Regions from separate parts of the Pseudomonas azerbaijanorientalis genome, predicted to be linked through region 2. Evidence: riboswitches for the same ligand, from Rfam matches in the RefSeq annotation. Region 2 holds a riboswitch; the other holds the start of a gene.
What was found. A riboswitch is a leader RNA that binds a small molecule or an ion and turns the genes downstream of it on or off. The one in region 2 is predicted to bind cobalamin.
Positions count from the first base shown of each region.

Region 1: it holds a riboswitch for cobalamin, as region 2 does, so the genes downstream of both, KSS91_RS12900 (CbtB domain-containing protein) here and cobO (cob(I)yrinic acid a,c-diamide adenosyltransferase) in region 2, are expected to answer to the same signal.

Region 1 covers NZ_CP077078.1:2,902,236-2,910,939, forward strand. Annotated here, with positions in the region: gene nfuA (Fe-S biogenesis protein NfuA) at 1-239, shown strand, start outside; gene cobM (precorrin-4 C(11)-methyltransferase) at 381-1,127, opposite strand; gene KSS91_RS12890 (cobalamin biosynthesis protein) at 1,212-1,625, opposite strand; gene KSS91_RS12895 (CbtA family protein) at 1,622-2,329, opposite strand; gene KSS91_RS12900 (CbtB domain-containing protein) at 2,341-2,532, opposite strand; cobalamin riboswitch at 2,655-2,880, opposite strand; cobalamin riboswitch at 3,076-3,288, shown strand; gene cobW (cobalamin biosynthesis protein CobW) at 3,391-4,461, shown strand; gene cobN (cobaltochelatase subunit CobN) at 4,465-8,313, shown strand; gene KSS91_RS12915 (magnesium chelatase ATPase subunit I) at 8,464-8,704, shown strand, end outside.
Region 2 covers NZ_CP077078.1:4,594,894-4,603,597, forward strand. Annotated here, with positions in the region: gene cbiB (adenosylcobinamide-phosphate synthase CbiB) at 1-868, opposite strand, end outside; gene bluB (5,6-dimethylbenzimidazole synthase) at 865-1,515, opposite strand; gene KSS91_RS20450 (cobyrinic acid a,c-diamide synthase CobB) at 1,512-2,912, opposite strand; gene cobO (cob(I)yrinic acid a,c-diamide adenosyltransferase) at 2,909-3,520, opposite strand; cobalamin riboswitch at 3,603-3,835, opposite strand; gene KSS91_RS20460 (hypothetical protein) at 3,989-4,573, shown strand; gene KSS91_RS20465 (PQQ-dependent sugar dehydrogenase) at 4,640-5,953, shown strand; gene KSS91_RS20470 (O-methyltransferase) at 6,073-6,735, opposite strand; gene KSS91_RS20475 (C40 family peptidase) at 6,754-7,290, opposite strand; gene KSS91_RS20480 (C40 family peptidase) at 7,456-8,100, opposite strand; gene hda (DnaA regulatory inactivator Hda) at 8,322-8,704, opposite strand, start outside.

The sequences.
Region 1 (8,704 bases), 1.7 Mb from region 2:
ACTACCTGCAAACCGAGATCAACCCTGGGTTGGCCAGCCACGGCGGTCAGGTCAGCCTGATCGACGTGGTCGAAGACGGCATCGCCGTCCTGCAGTTTGGCGGTGGTTGCCAAGGCTGCGGCCAGGCCGACGTGACGCTCAAGGAAGGCATCGAGCGTACCCTGCTTGAGCGTATTCCCGAGCTCAAGGGCGTTCGCGACGTGACCGACCACACGCAGAAAGAAAACGCCTACTACTAAGGTGTTCGCTGCGAAATAAAAAAACGGCGCCCCGTGAGCGCCGTTTTTTATGAGTTAAATTCGCTGAAGCCTTCGCGAGCAGGCTCGCTCCCACAGTTGACCATATTCCAATGTGGGAGCGAGCCTGCTCGCGAAGGGGCCTTATGGGCGATAGAGATGCGCATGCCCCGCGCGATACAGCGACGATTCGCTGAAATGATCACTGCCCAGCACCCGTCCCACCAGTATCAAAGCCGTGCGCCGAAACCCTTTGGCGGCAACCTTCCCGGCAATGTCCTCAAGCGTTCCCGTCACCCAGTCCTGATCCGGCCAGCTCGCGCGGTGAACCACCGCAATCGGGCAATCGGCGCCGTAATGCGGCAGCAGTTCCTCAACGATCTTCGGCAGGTGATTGACCCCCAAATGAATCGCCATGGTCGCGCCGTGCTGCGCCAGGCTGGCGAATTCCTCTCCGGGTGGCATGGCGGTTTTGTCGGCGTAGCGAGTCAGGATCACGCTTTGTGAAACGTCCGGTAGCGTCAGTTCAGCACCCAGAAGCGCTGCGCAAGCGGCGGTGGCCGTCACGCCCGGGACGATTTCGAACGCAATGCCCAGCTCACGCAGATAGCGAATCTGTTCGCCAATGGCGCCATACAGGCTCGGATCGCCGGAGTGTACCCGGGCCACGTCCTGGCCTTTGGCGTGGGCGGCCTTGAACAGGTCGATGATCTGTTCGAGGTGCAGTTCGGCGCTGTTGACTACCTGCTCGGCACAATGACCTTCCAGTACCGCGGCTGGCACCAGCGAGCCGGCATAAATGATCACCGGGCAACTGCGAATCAGCCGCTGGCCCTTGACGGTAATCAGTTCGGGGTCGCCGGGACCTGCGCCAATGAAGTAGACGGTCATCGTCGGTTCCTGTAGGGAAAAAAGGGGCTGAACAGGGCTTCAGATGAAGAATGTTCATGATCGAGACGGGGATTATCGGGGATTTTATGCCGCGCCGGCCAATGCCAGGGTTGCCTGGGCATATTTCTGTCGGGGAATCAGCAGTTTTGCCGGGGCCTGTGCCAGTTGTTCGGCCAGGGCCAGTGCGGCGCTTTCCGCCACGCCGTAGCAACCGGTGCGTTCAAACGCTATTTGCGATTGATGGCTGAGTTGCGGCTCATAGGGGGCCAGTTGCTCGCTGCTGAAGTACATCAATTCCAGGCCAAGCTGCTGGGCCAGTTCGATCAGTGCAGGTTCGTCGCGCTTCGAATCGATGCTGGCCAGGGCCTTGATTTCATGGCGCGCAATCTGGTGCGCCTCCAGTGCCTGGTCGAGCAGCGCCAGCAAGGTGCTGACGGGGCAGCCCTTTTGACAGCCCAGGCCGACCACCAGGGTCGGCGCAGTGCTGACGTCAGTCATGCGTGGTATTGGCCATCGCTTTTGCGACGGAACAACCAGGCGCTGATCAGGCCCAGGGCCAGCCAGAACGCCACGTTGGTCAGTTGCGAAGCGATTTTGAATTGGGTTTCCAGTGCCTCCGGAGCGAGCATCGAATGCACTTGCGGTTGCGGTGCGCCAATCACATGGGGAACGGCAAGGATTGCCGCGCCGAGGACTTTCATCAGCCAGTGACGGCTGAATACGATCAGTGCGATACCGACGGCGGTAGAGGCGGCGGTACCGATCCACCACAGTTGCCGTTGTGCCAGATCGGCGGCGGCCGTGCCTGGCAGTTCAGGTGGCAGGCCGAGGGTCGGCGCGAGCACGAAGGTCGCATAGCCGGCCAGGCCCCAGAGCAGGCCCTGGGACGTTTTGGTCGGCGCACGCAAGGTGTACAGGCCGGCCAGCATCAGGGCGAAACCGACGGCCACCACCAGATTGCCGCCAGTGGTCGACAGCACGCGCTGCCAGCCGTCTTCCGGCTCCCAGGCTTCGGCGTCGTGGGTGTGGGCAGCCATCGCGCCATCGGCGTGTTCATGCATTTCAACGGCCGCCGGTTCAGCTTTTTCGTAGGTTTCGGCCTGCAGGATCAGGGGGGCGACCCAGAAACTTTGCAGCAGGGTCAGCAACAGGGCGGCGAGCAACCCGGTGAAACCTGCGGTTTGCGCAATACGCTTGATCATGTCAGCAGGTCTCAATGGCACGGGAACGCGGAGCTGTGACGGGTATCGTGGGCAGCATTGTGCACCGCTTCGATGTGCGAGAAACCGGCGAAATACACAAGGCTTGCGCCCAGGATCGACGCGCAGACGGCGGCGGTCAGACGTTGAGTCAGGGTAGAAGTGGTGCTGGCTGTAGTGTGGCCGGTGCTGCTGATGATCGACATGGCGTTTCCCTCTGGTCTGTCAGCGGGGAATCAAGAGCGCATGCAAAAACCTGCACGACCAGGCGCGCAGGGTTTCAAACAGCGCCCGCCCACCGCGGGTTTGTTGTTTCAGTGATCGTTATGGTCACTTTATGTTGCGGGCCGGTCTCCGGGCTCACGAGGGGCAAAGGCTTGGGCCTGATCCTGCAAGCATCACCTTCCCATGCCGTAGTGGCACAGTGGATCTGATGCTTCGCTCGCTTACCGTTGCGGGGGCAGCACCGGACTGACATGGCTTTAGAGTAAAGCACATGATTCACCGGTTTCCCGTTTCACCCTGTGAAGGGCACCCGTAACAAGATGCGTAGGAGAGCATGGGCGAGGGTTGGGCGTCAATTGGCAAGGGTTCTCAACTGGAAACCGAGTCGCTTTCTTCGCGAGCAAGCCCGCTCCCACACTTGACCCTTTTCCTCTGAAAGAACCCAATCAAATGTGGGAGCGGGCTTGCTCGCGAAGGGCACACCGCAGAAGTCACGTGAACATTGACCCGCCCCAATACCATGCGTAGCCTTGCGCTTTCGAGGTTCTTCGGCGTTTGTCGAAGCTAAGAAGGGAACGCGGTCAATGCCGCGGCTGCCCCCGCAACTGTGAACGGTGATGTTCGTTGCCACGCCACTGCAGGCCCAATCCATGAGGCCGGCGGGAAGGCGCAGCGAATGCCAGGCTCAAGGCCGGCACACCGTCAGCCAGGAGACCTGCCTCGACACAGATTCTCACTTTCAACCGGGCGGGGTGATCCGGTGGCGAACTCTTCAGGCACGCACATCTGCGTTGCCGGTCGTCGTCCCGTATGCCCGCCACCTAGCCATAGGGCATCCGATGAAAACACTGGCCAAACTTCCCGTCACCATCGTCACAGGCTTTCTTGGCTCGGGTAAAACCACGCTGCTGCGGCACATGCTCGACAACGCCCAGGGGCGCCGCATCGCTGTGATCGTCAACGAATTTGGCGAGCTGGGCATCGACGGCGAGATCCTCAAGCAGTGCTCCATCGGTTGCACCGAAGAAGAAGCCAACGGCCGTGTGTATGAACTGGCCAACGGCTGCCTGTGCTGCACCGTCCAGGAAGAATTTTTCCCGGTGATGCGTGAACTGGTGGCTCGTCGCGGCGATCTCGACCACATCCTCATCGAAACGTCGGGCCTGGCCCTGCCAAAACCGCTGGTCCAGGCTTTCCAGTGGCCGGAAATCCGCAGTGCCTGCACCGTTGACGCGGTGATCACCGTGGTCGACAGCCCGGCCGTGGCCGCCGGCACCTTCGCCGCCTTCCCGGACCAGGTCGATGCCCAGCGCAAACTCGACCCGAACCTGGACCACGAATCGCCATTGCACGAGCTGTTTGCCGACCAACTGGCCAGCGCCGACCTGGTGATTCTCAACAAATCCGACCTGATCAATCCGGCCGACCTGGCCCGCGTGCGTCTGGAAGTGGCCGAAGAATTGCCGCCAGCGGTGAAAATCATCGAAGCCAGCAGCGGTCGCCTGCCGCTGGACGTGCTGATTGGCCTGGGTGCCGGCTCCGAAGAACACATCGACAGCCGCCACAGTCACCACGACCATCATCACGATGGCGACGATGATCATGACGACCACGATCACGACGCCTTCGATTCGATCTCCATCGAACTGCCGCAAGCCGACGAAAGCCTGCTGATGGACGCGCTGACCCAGTTGGTGGTCCAGCACGGCATCCTGCGCATCAAAGGTTTCGCCGCCGTTGCGAACAAACCGATGCGCCTGCTGATCCAGGGCGTGGGCACGCGTTTCGACAAGCACTTCGACCGCCAGTGGGGCGCCGAAGAGGCGCGCATCACCCGTCTGGTGCTGATCGGCCAGGAACTGGACGCCGCCGTGCTCGAAGCGCAATTGCGCGCTGCGCTCAGCGTGTAACCCATGCACCTGCTCAGGACCCAGCCCGGCGGTTTCGTGTCGGATGACAATATCGCCGACCTTGGACAAACCCCCGCCGAGCTGGTGGTCCTGTGCAGCGGCGACTCCAGCCTGGCGCTGCTCGCCGAGGCGGCGCAGCAGTTGCCCGAGGATTACCCGAGCCTGCGCCTGGCCAACCCGATGCAGGTGCAGAACCATGCCTCGGTCGATTTGTACGTCGATGAAGTGCTGCGTCACGCCAGGGTGATCCTGATTTCGCTGCACGGCGGCATCGCCTATTGGCGTTACGGCATCGAGCGCCTGGTCGAGCTGTCCCAGCGCGGCGTGCAGGTGATTCTGGTGCCGGGCGATGACCGCCCGGACCCGGAGCTCAGCGACCTGAGCACCGTCGGCGCCGAGGACCGCGACCGGCTCTGGCAGTTTCTGCGTCAGGGTGGCATGGGCAACGCCCTGGATTTCTTCCGCTGCCTGGCCAACCGCTGGCTGGCGCGCGATTACACCTGGGGTGAGCCGCAAACCCTGCCGCGCACGGCGATCTACCATCCGCGCAAACATTCTGCCGCACTGAGCGACTGGCAAGCCGACTGGCGCGCCGATCAACCGGTGGCGGCGGTGCTGTTTTATCGCTCGCATTTGCAGGCGGCGAACACCGCTTTCATCGATGTTTTCTGCCAACGCTTGCAGGCAGCGGGTTTGAATCCGTTGCCGATTGCGCTGGCCAGTTTGAAGGAGTCCGGCTGCCTGGGCGCGGTCGAGGACTGGCTGGATGAGGCTAGCGTCTCGGTGATCCTGAACACCACCGGCTTCGCCCAGTCCAGCCCCGAAGCGCCACACCTGCGACCGTTCCGTCGCAATATTCCAGTGATCCAGGCGATTTGTGCCCAGGACAACGAACCGGGTTGGCGCGCCAGTGAACAGGGGCTTGGCCCGCGCGATCTGGCGATGCACATTGCCTTGCCGGAGCTGGACGGGCGCATCATCAGCCGCCCGATCAGCTTCAAGGACCTGGCGTGGCGCAGTGAGCGCAGTCAGTCGGATGTGGTCTGCTACCGGCCGCAACCGGAGCGCATGGACTTCGTTGCTGAACTGGCGCGACGTTGGGTTGAACTGGCGCGGGTGCCCAATGCGGAAAAACGCATTGCCTTGATTCTCGCCAATTACCCGACTCGCGACGGGCGCATCGGCAATGGGGTCGGCCTCGACACTCCGGCTGCTGCACTGAATATCCTGCGGGCGCTGCATGCCGAAGGTTATCCGTTGCCGGCGGAGTTACCGGACAGTGGAACCGCGCTGATCCAGCAGTTGCTGGGCGGTGTCAGCAACGATCTCGATACCCTCGACCTGCGTCCGTGCCAGCAAAGCCTGGCAATGGATGATTATCTGATGATGTTCAATGCCCTGCCCGAAGCCAATCGTGCGGCGGTGCTGGAACGTTGGGGCGCGCCGGAAAACGACCCAATGTGCCGCAACGCACGGATGATGATCGCCGGCCTGCGCTTTGACCAAACCTTCGTCGGCATCCAACCGGCGCGGGGTTATCAGGTCGATCCGAGCGCGGTGTATCACGACCCGGACCTGGTGCCGCCCCACGGCTACCTGGCGTTTTACTTCTGGCTGCGCCACACCTATGGTGCCCACGGCGTGATCCACGTCGGCAAGCACGGCAATCTCGAATGGCTGCCGGGCAAGGGCGTGGGGCTGTCGGAAAACTGCTGGCCGGATGCACTGCTCGGGCCGCTGCCGAACATCTATCCGTTCATCGTCAACGACCCGGGCGAGGGCGCCCAGGCCAAGCGGCGCACCCAGGCGGTGATCATCGACCACCTGATGCCACCGCTGACCCGCGCCGAAACCTATGGCCCGCTGCGCAACCTCGAACTGTTGGCCGACGAGTATTACGAAGCGCAGTTGCTCGATCCGCGTCGCGCACGGGAGTTGCAGCGCGACATCCTGCAACTGGTGCGTGACTCGCACATCGACCGCGAACTGCAGCTGGACGAGCAACTCGACAGCGATACCGACGCAGCGATCTGGTTGCCGCGACTCGACACTTACCTGTGCGACTTGAAAGAGTCGCAGATCCGCGACGGCCTGCACGTGTTCGGCGAATCACCCACCGGTCGCTTGCGTATCGACACCTTGCTGGCGTTGTTGCGCATTCCACGGGGCGATGGACGCGGTGCGCAATCGAGTCTGCTGCGGGCGCTGGCCAAGGCGTTTGCGTTGGGGTTTGACCCACTGGATTGTGCGCTGGCCGAGCCATGGACCGGGCCGCGTCCCGAGTCTCTTTTGCTTATCAGTGACGAGATTTGGCGCACGGCGGGCGATACCCGCGAGCGCCTGGAACTGTATGCAGCGCAGTTGATTTCGGGCGTGTTGAATGACCCCTGTGGGAGCGAGCCTGCTCGCGAAGCGATTGACCATTCAACATTGATGTCGATTGGCCCACCGCTTTCGCGAGCAAGCCCGCTCCCACAGGAGGCAGGTTGGGCTGAAGTGAGTGCCATAATCGACAGCCTTCGCGATGTAGTTGCCCCGCGCCTGGACGCCTGCGGCCCAGCGGAAATGCGCGGTCTGCTCGATGCCCTCAGCGGTCGCTTCGTCCCGGCCGGCCCCAGCGGTGCGCCGAGTCGCGGTCGTCTGGACGTGCTGCCCACCGGGCGTAACTTTTACTCGGTGGACGTGCGTAATTTGCCGACCACCACGGCGTGGCGCATCGGTTTCCAGTCGGCCAGCCTGATTCTGGAGCGGCACCTGCAGGACCACGGCGATCATCTGCGCCAGCTCGGCCTGTCGGTGTGGGGCACCGCGACCATGCGCACTGGCGGCGATGACATCGCCCAGGCGATGGCGTTGATGGGTGTGCGTCCGGTCTGGGCCACCGGCAGTCAGCGGGTCGACGATTTCGAGATACTGCCGTTGAGTTTGCTCGACCGTCCTCGGGTCGACGTGACCTTGCGCGTGTCCGGTTTCTTCCGCGATGCCTTTGCCAATCTGATCCGCCTGTTTGACGCGGCGGTGCAAGCGGTGGCCGACCTGGATGAGCCGGACGACCTCAATCCGTTGGCGGCCAAGGTGCGTGCCGAGCGTGCAGCCTTGTTGCAGACCGGACTGGATGAAGACGCTGCGCGACGGCAGGCCGGCTGGCGGATTTTCGGGGCCAAGCCCGGGGCCTACGGCGCCGGCGTGCAGGGCGCCATTGACGGTCGTCTGTGGCAAACCCGCGAGGACCTGGCCGAGGTTTACCTCAACTGGGGCGGCTACGCTTACGGCGGTTCCGACGAAGGCACCGCCGCCCGTGAACAGTTCAGCCAGCGCCTGAGCCAGGTACAGGCGGTGCTGCAAAACCAGGACAACCGCGAGCACGATTTGCTCGACTCCAATGATTACTACCAGTTCCAGGGCGGTATGCTCGCGGCGGTGGAAAGCCTCAAAGGCGAGGCGGCGGCCAGTTATCATGGCGATCACAGTCAGCCGGACCTGCCGAAGATTCGCACCTTGAAGGAAGAGCTGAACCGGGTCATCCGCTCCCGGGCGGCCAATCCGAAGTGGCTCGAAGGGGTAAAGCGCCACGGCTACAAAGGGGCGTTCGAAATGGCCGCGACCGTCGATAATCTGTTCGCCTTCGATGCCACCACGCAGTTGATCGACGATCACCAGTACGCGTTGCTGGCCGACGCCTATTTGCTCGACCCTGAAACCCGGGATTTTGTCCGTGAACACAATCCCCATGCCTTGCTCGACATGACTGAACGCATGCTCGAGGCGCAACAACGCGGGATGTGGAAGGAGCCGGGCGCCTACCGCGAGGCATTGGAGAATCTGTTGCTGGATATAGAAGAAGACAGCTAATCACCGCAAAACCTGTGGGAGCGGGCTTGCTAGCGAAGAGGTCGTGTCAGTCGCCGTATAGGTTGGATGAGACACTGCTTTCGCGAGCAAGCCCGCTCCCACAAGGATTGAGGCGCCTGTGAGATCACCGACCATGACCGAGATAAAACAATGACCGACACCCCGCATTTCCCGCTCTCCGCCGTGGTCGGCGCCGACGATTTGAAATTGGCCCTGTACCTGACCGCCATCGACCCGAAAATCGGCGGAGTCCTGATCGAAGGTCCGCGCGGCATGGCCAAGTCGACCCTGGCCCGTGGTCTGGCGGACCTGCTGGCCAGCGGTCAGTTTGTCACACTGCCGCTGGGCGCCACCGAAGAGCGCCTGGTCGGCACCCTCGATCTCGACGCGG
Region 2 (8,704 bases):
ATAACCATACCCCGCGCTGGACCAGTTGCCAGCCTTGGTCAATGGAGTCGGCGTCCGCCGGCACGCCTTCGCCCAGTTGCGGACGCTGGTGCAGTTCACCGTGATAAATCGCCGCGCCGCCCAATTCAACGCCAAGGGCCCCTGCCCCTGCCGCCATTACCGGGCCGGCGTTCGGACTGTCCCAGGTCGGGCCCTGGGTGCGCCAGCATTTGAACGCCAGCCGGGTTTTGCCCAGCAGCGCGTAAGTCAGTGCCACCAGACGCGCAGGAATGTAATTGAGCACGTCGTCGATCTTCGCCGCCGCCCAGCCGAACCGTTCGAAGCGCTCATTGCGATAGCCCCACATCGCATCCAGCGTATTGCTCAGGCGATAGAGCACCACGCCCGGCGCACCGGCCACGACAAACCAGAACAACGCGGCGAACACCGCGTCGCTACCGTTTTCCAGCACCGACTCGGTGGCGGCACGGGCGACTTCGGTTTTATCCAGGTCACTGGTTTTACGGCTGACCAGATAACTCACACGTTTGCGTGCTTCATCCAGATCATCGCCGCGCAAGGCCTTGGCTACCGGCGTGACGTGTTCACCGAGGCTGCGCATGCCGAGGGCGCAATAGAGCGCGAGAATCTCGACGATCCAGCCAACGTAAGGCGCCCAGGAGAATGCCGTGACCAGCAGCACCAGTGGCAGCACGGCGATCACCCACGCGGTGACGCCATGGCTGCGCCAGCCGCGACCGCCACCGTTGAAACGTTGCTCGATGCGATCGGCAAAACGGCCGAACGCCACCAGCGGATGCCAGCGTTTGGGTTCACCCAGCAGCGCATCCAGCGCAACCGCGGCGACACTCAACAACGCCACACTCATGGACTCACTCCCCAATAATTTTCATACAGCAATTCATGCAGCGCACGCGCCTGCGCCCAGCCTTCGAGCACCAGCATCGGCGCCGGGTAGAACGCCTTTACCGGCCCCAGGCACAGCACCGCCAGCGGTTTGGCTCCCGGCGGCAGCCTCAGCAGGTCCGCCAGTGCCTGGGGTTCGAACAGCGACACCCAGCCCATCCCCAGCCCTTCGGCGCGGGACGCGAGCCACAGGTTCTGGATGGCACAGGACAGCGAGGCCATGTCCATTTCCGGCAAGGTGCGACGGCCGAAGATATGCTGTTCGCGGTTGTCCATCAGTGCGGCGACCAGTACCTCGGCGCAATCGTTGATGCCTTCCACCTTGAGCTTCATGAACTCGTCGCTGCGCTCGCCGAGGGCTTCGGCGGTGCGCACGCGCTCCTCCTCCACGAGCCCCTGGATTTGCCCGCGCAAGGCGCGATCACTGATGCGGATGAAGCGCCAGGGCTGCATCAGGCCGACGCTGGGTGCCTGATGCGCAGCCTCGAGCAGGCGCTGGAGCAACTCGGGCTCGACCGTGCCGCCACTAAAGTGGCGCATGTCGCGGCGCTCGCCGATGGCGCGATAGACCGCTGCGCGTTCGGCTTCGGTGAATGCGTTGTCTGTCATGGCCTCTTCGCGAGCAGGCTCGCTCCCACATTTAGAAGTGAGCTGCCTGAAGAAATGCATTCCTCTGTGGGAGCGGGCTTGCTCGCGAAGGCGGCTTCAAGGTCCGGCGCAAACAGCGCAGCAATCGCCGAGGGGTTCGACGGAAAATAAAAGTGCACATAAGAGGCAGTCATCCGCCCCTCGCGATAAACCGCTTCCGCACCGCGCCCGCCGTTAGGGCTCACGCCCCGGGCAATCGGCGCCAATTCAGTGCTGGTCAGTGAATGGTGATAGGTGTGCCCGCGCAGCGAACCTTCCGGCAACTCCACCGCTTGCAACGCCAACGCTGCCAGACGCTTTTGCATGACCGCATCACCGGTCAGCAAACCAACCAGTTCGGCACGAGTGCCCTCGACATCGGTCAGGGAGTCGAGCAGATACAGCATGCCACCACACTCGGCGAGCAAGGGTTTGCCAGCGGCGTGGTGCGCGCGGATCGCGTCGAGCATCGCGGTATTTTGTGCCAGCGCAACATGGTGCAGTTCCGGGTAACCACCCGGCAGATACAGGCTGTCCGCCTGCGGCAACGCACGGTCGCGGATCGGCGAGAAAAACGACAGCTCGGCGCCCATCGCCCGCAGCAAATCCAGGCTCGCACCGTAGGTGAACGCAAAGGCTTCATCACGGGCCACCGCAATGCGCACACCGGCCAGCAGCGGTTCGGCGACGATGACATCGGGGGCGGCGAACTCGACTGCCGGTGGCAGCGCGACCTCGCAACTGTTGGCCAGGGCATCGGCTGCCGCATCGAGGCGCAGGTCGAGATCATTCAGTTCACTGGCTTGAACCAGCCCCAGGTGTCGGCTCGGCAGTTCAATCCCGGTTTCCCGGGACAGCGCGCCGTACCAGCGCAAGCCTTCAGTCAGGCTGCCTTCGAGCAGTTGCGCGTGGCGCAGCGTGCCGACGCGGTTGGCCAGCACGCCGGCGAACGGCAAGTCCGGCTGATAACGCGCCAGCCCCAGGGCCAGTGCGCCGAAGGTCTGGGCCATGGCGGTACCGTCGATCACACCCAGTACTGGCACACCGAAATGCCGTGCCAGATCGGCGCTCGACGGCGTACCGTCGAACAGCCCCATGACGCCTTCGATCAGGATCAGGTCGGCGTCAGCGGCGGCTTCCCACAGCAACCGGCGACTCTCCTGCTCGCCGACCATCCACATGTCCAGTTGATACACCGGCGCACCGCTGGCGCGTTCGAGGATCATCGGATCGAGAAAGTCGGGGCCGCACTTGAACACGCGAACTTTGCGCCCCTGATTGCGATGCAAGCGGGCCAGCGCCGCAGTAACGGTGGTCTTGCCCTGGCCGGAGGCCGGCGCGGCAATCAGAACCGCCGGGCAATGACGAGGCTGGCTCACAGCTCGACGCCTTTCTGCGCTTTGATCCCAGCCTGAAAGGCGTGTTTGATCATGCCCATTTCGGTGACCGTGTCGGCCATCTCGATCATTTCCGGCTTGGCGGCACGCCCGGTGACCACCACGTGTTGCATCGGCGGCCGGGCCTGCAAGTCGCTGAGTACCTGATCGAGATCGAGGTAGCCGTGCTTGAGGGCGATGTTCAGCTCATCCAGCACCACCAGGCCGATGGACGGATCGCGCAGCAGTTCCCGGGACACCGCCCACGCCGCTTCGGCGGCAGCGATGTCGCGCTGACGGTCCTGGGTTTCCCAGGTAAACCCTTCGCCCATCACATGAAAACGCACCTGCTCGGGAAAGCGCCGGAAAAACAACTCTTCGCCGGTACTGTTGCGGCCCTTGATGAACTGGACCACACCGCATTGCATGCCGTGCCCCATGGCGCGGGCGAGCATGCCGAAGGCCGAACTGCTCTTGCCTTTACCGTTGCCGGTCAGCACCAGCAACAGACCACACTCGTTCGGGGAATTGGCGATGCGCTCGTCGATCACGGCTTTTTTGCGCTGCATGCGCGCCAGGTGGCGTTCGTCACGATCGGGGGTATCAGTCATGGGGGAGCTCTCCGTTGAGGCAGGAATAACGGCGGGCAGGCACAGCAATAGAAGGCAACAAGCCTGGCATCGCCCACCGTGATGCCGCTGGATGAATCAGGCCGGTCTCCGGGCTCATGAGTGGCGCAAAGCCAGACTGTGCGCCTTCCCGCATCGAATCGACACAGTGGCATCAGACACAGTTTTCACTCATTTACCGTTGCGGGGGCAGCGCCGGAATTACGGTTCCTCGACCAACAGAAGAACTCGCTCACCGGCTTCCCTGTTTCACTCTGTCGACCCAAGTCACAGAGCACCTGAAACAAGCCGCGAAGGTTAGAGGGTTGGGGGTGGAGCGTCAATTAAAGCCGGGAGGCCAACTGCCGAATAACTGTCGTCAATCAAAAAACTGACGTCAATCTTGTGCCTCGCTCTCAGCAGTGATATCAAAGAGCCACAACCTCACAACACAATAACAAGGGTGAGCCCATGCAAGGCATGATCATCAGCAATCCAAAGCTGGAATTCCTGCGCCCTGTGCTCGAGCGCTGGTTCGAATGCATCGACCGCTACAACGCCATCCGCGGTGATGGCGACACACCCTACTGGCACGACGAAAAAGCCAATCTCGGACTGTTGTCTGCCGCCGCCTGGATGGCCGAGATGGTCACACTGCAACAGACGCCTACCCGCAAGCAGACCGAAGAAGGCGAACGCAACAGCCGCGCCGACCTGTTCCTCGCCTCGCCCGAAACCCGCGCCTACATCCAGACCAGCCAGCGCTGGCCACGGGTCAACAGCCTCAATCTGACGCAGGCCCTGCTCGACATCGCCAGCGATGCAAAGCGCCTGAGCCACGCCAGCGACCTGAAACTCGGCTGCCTGTTCGTCGCCCCGCAAAAAGCCCAGCAAGGCGCGACACCGGAAGAACTCCAGGACATGGTCGACGACCTGCAAAAGGAACACACCTGCGCGGTCGCCTGGTATTTCCCGTATGCCTACCGCAAGTTGCGCAATGAAGCCGGCAACTATCACCCTGGCATTGCGGTGCTGTTCAAGGAAGCACGTGGCTAGGGGTTGAACCATTGGACGACAACGCGTCTCTATGATTAGAACAAGGCATTCATAGGGAACACCCGTATGCGCACGCCCCCGCTCGTTCTCGTTATCGCGATCTGCGGAGGGCTCGCCGGTTGTAGTGAGACCGCCGGCCTGCAAGTCTCCGACGGCACCGGCCCTTCACCCCAACTGCCGCCCCCCAACAAAACCCTGATCCCGACTGTGAACATCGCCCCGGCCATCGGCTGGCCACAGGGCGCGAAACCCGTCGCCGCCGCGGGCACTCAAGTGGCCGCTTTTGCCGAAAACCTCGATCACCCCCGCTGGCTTTATGTACTGCCCAACGGCGACGTACTGGTGGCGGAAACCAACGCGCCACCCAAACCCGAAGACGGCAAAGGCATTCGCGGCTGGGTCATGAAGCAAGTCATGGGACGCGCCGGGGCCAGGGTGCCCAGCGCGAACCGCATCACCTTGCTGCGCGACAAGGACCACGATGGCGTCGCGGAAACCCGCACGGTGTTTCTGCAAAACCTCAACTCGCCCTTCGGCATAACCCTGGTCGGCAAGGACCTGTATGTGGCCGACACTGATCGCCTGCTGCGCTTTCACTATGAAAGTGGCGATACGCAGATCAAATCGCCACCGGTCAAAGTGGTCGACCTGCCGGGTGGCCCGCTGAACCATCACTGGACCAAAAACGTCATCGCCAGCAAGGACGGCCGCAAGCTCTACGTCACCGTGGGCTCCAACAGCAACGTCGCGGAAAACGGCATGGACAAGGAAGAAGGTCGCGCAGCGATCTGGGAAGTGGATCGTGCCACCAGCCAGCAGCGGATCTTCGCCTCCGGCCTGCGCAACCCCAACGGCATGGCCTGGGAACCGCACAGTGGCGCGCTGTGGACTGCGGTCAACGAGCGGGATGAAATTGGCAGCGACCTGGTCCCGGACTACATCACCTCGGTCAAGGACGGCGCATTCTATGGCTGGCCTTACAGCTATTACGGCCAGCATGTCGATAGCCGCGTCGAGCCGCAAAACCCCGGCCTGGTGGCCAAGGCCATCGCTCCGGACTATGCCGTCGGCCCGCACACGGCATCACTGGGCCTGACCTTCGCTGAAAACAGCAAGCTGCCGCCGCCGTTCACCCAAGGGGCCTTCATCGGCCAGCACGGCTCCTGGAACCGTAACCCCCACAGTGGCTACAAAGTGATTTTCGTGCCGTTCAGCGCAGGCAAACCTGCGGGACAACCGATTGAAGTGCTCAGCGGTTTTCTCAACGAAAAGGAAGAAGCCATGGGCCGCCCGGTGGGCGTGGTGATCGACCGGCAGGGCGATCTGCTGGTGGCCGATGATGTGGGGAACAAGGTGTGGCGGGTGTCGGCAGTGAAATAAAAACCAACTGCCAACATATTCCCCTGTGGGAGCGGGCTTGCTCGCGAAGGCGGTGTATCAGTCAACAGATGTGGCGTCTGACATTGCGCATTCGCGAGCAAGCCCGCTCCCACAGGGGTTCAGCGCTTGCGACAGAGCGTCAATCCATCGCCGATCGGCAACAACGACAGATCCACCCGCACATCATCCTTCAACGCCAGGTTGAGCGCCTGGATAGCCCGGGTGTCCGCGCTCTCGGGGCTGGTCTCAAGCACGCGCCCGCTCCACAGGGTGTTGTCGAACAGCACCAGCCCACCGACCCGCAGCAAACGCAGGGCATGCTCCAGATAACTCGGATAGTTGGCCTTGTCGGCATCGATGAACACCAGGTCGAACTGCTCGCCCCCACCTTGCCGCTCAAGATCGCCGAGGGTTTCCAGTGCGGGGGCCAGGCGCAGGTCGATCCGCCCGGTGAGTCCCGCTTCCTGCCAGTAGCGCCGTGCGATGGCGTTGTAGTCGCCGGGAATATCACAGCAAATCAGCGAACCTTCAGCCGGCAATGCCGCCGCCATGCACAGCGCGCTGTATCCGGTGAAAGTACCGACTTCGAGCAAGCGCCTGGCGCCTGTCAGCTTAACCAGCAAGGCGAGAAACTGTCCCTGCTCCGGCGCCACCTGCCAGCGCGCCATCGGCAGCGCCTGGGTCTCATCGCGCAAGCGCTTGAGCAGTGGTGTTTCGCGCAGGGAAACATCGAGCAGGTATTGATACAGGGCGTCGTCGAGATTCAGCGTACGAGCAGTCATGAGCAGCAGCTCCGGACGTTACGGGTTGCGCGCCAGATGTTCAGGCTGCAGAACACGCTTGGCGCTCAGGTAAGCCTTTTGCCAATACGCCTTGGACAGACTGTCGAGCTTCACGGTGCCGCCAGTGGCCGGCGCGTGGACGAAACGCCCTTCTCCCACGTAGATGCCGGCATGACTGACCTGGGAACCGCCATTGGTAGCGAAGAAAAGCAGGTCGCCAGTCTGCAGGCCTTCCTTGCCAACACTCGCCGCTTGCATGGAGATCATCTCGCGCGTGGTGCGCGGCAAGGCAATACCGGCTACATCGCGGTACACGTACGCGATCAGGCCGCTGCAATCAAACCCGGAATCCGGCGTGTTGCCACCCCAGCGATAAGGCGTACCCACCAGGCCGAGCGCGCGAAACAGCACGTCCTCCGCTTCGGGCGAAAACGCTTGTGGGGAACCAAATACGATGGGCGCGCGAACCACCGGCGCAGGAGGCGGTGTGCGGCTGGCGCAGGCACTGAGCAGCGCTGCGAAGAACATGATTGCGAGGCGGGCCGACGTCGTCATAAGCAGAACATCCTGATCTGGCTGCGGCTTTTTCTGCGGGGAGCGCAGAAAAGAAAACCGCCTGCGTAGGACGCAGGCGGTTTGCCATCATTTGTAGATCAAGATTCTAGCGGCTACACGACAAACTTCAAGTAAGACTTTAAGTTCGCCTTACAAAATGTCCGCTTATTTACGTGCAGTGACAATTGGCGACGTGTTAGGTGCCATCGCCAGGGCGCGCTTGGCCTCGATGAAGGTCTTGCTCCAGTAGCTGTCGCCCAGGCTATCGATGCGCACACCACCGCTGCGGCGGCTGCTGGAGTGGATGAACTGATTGTCGCCCAGGTAGATCCCGGCGTGACTGACGCGACCACGACGACCGTTGGTTGCGAAGAACAGCAGATCGCCCGGCTCAAGCTTGCTGCGCGAGACCAGCGGAGCGTCCACGTTGATCATTTCGCGGGTGGAGCGCGGCAGGTTCATGCCCGCTTCTTCGCGGAACAGGTAGCCGATGAAACCGCTGCAATCGAAGCCGGCTTCAGAAGTGCCGCCGAAACGGTAACGGGTACCGATCAGGGACATGCCGCGTTCGAGGATGCTGTCGGCCAGGACTGGAAGCTGGTAGGACTTGCCGCCAGCGAAGTCTGCGAGTTCTTTTTCGGTAGCCTTCTCTTCTTGGTAAAGAGCTTCCTGAAAGAGAGCGGAAGACTGGGCAGTGGCCGGGTTTTGAACCTGCTGTTGCTGCTGCTGGACCACTGGAGTGTGGGCAGCGCAACCGAACAACAGGGTGACGAGTGCGAGAGGCACGAGGGGTGCGAAGCGATTTAGCATGGGCACGACCGTGGCTGAAGTTGTAAAGAAGTCGAGACTATGCCCGCTATCGACCTCATTTGCAAATTCAATCAATCTTTTTGTGACTTATTGGTTTCTCGTTTACATCTAAGCGCTTAAGCCCATTTTAAACATGCACGCGGCCTGCAACCTTGCAGGAAAGCGGATTTTCTGGCGCCTGAAATATGCCGAACTGGCTATAAGCCCCGGTTTCAGCGGGTCTACCAGCCGAGGGTTTCTTTCAAAAACGGGATTGTCAGCTTGCGCTGAGCCTGGAGGGAGGCCTGATCGAGGCGCTCAAGCAGCTCGAACAGTGCACTCATGCTGCGGGTGCCGCGAGTCAGGATGAAATGCCCGACCTCATCGGTCAGGTGCAGTCCGCGACGGGATGCGCGCAATTGCAGGGCACGCAATTTGTCCTCGTCGGACAGTGGGCGCATCTGGAAGATCAAGGCCAGGGTCAGGCGTGACTTGAGGTCCGCCAGCTTCACTGGCAATTCGCGCGGGGATGTCGACGCAGCAATCAGCAGGCGCCGGCCACTGTCGCGCAGGCGATTGAACAGATGGAACAGCGCCTCTTCCCAGTCCGCCTTGCCGGCAACCG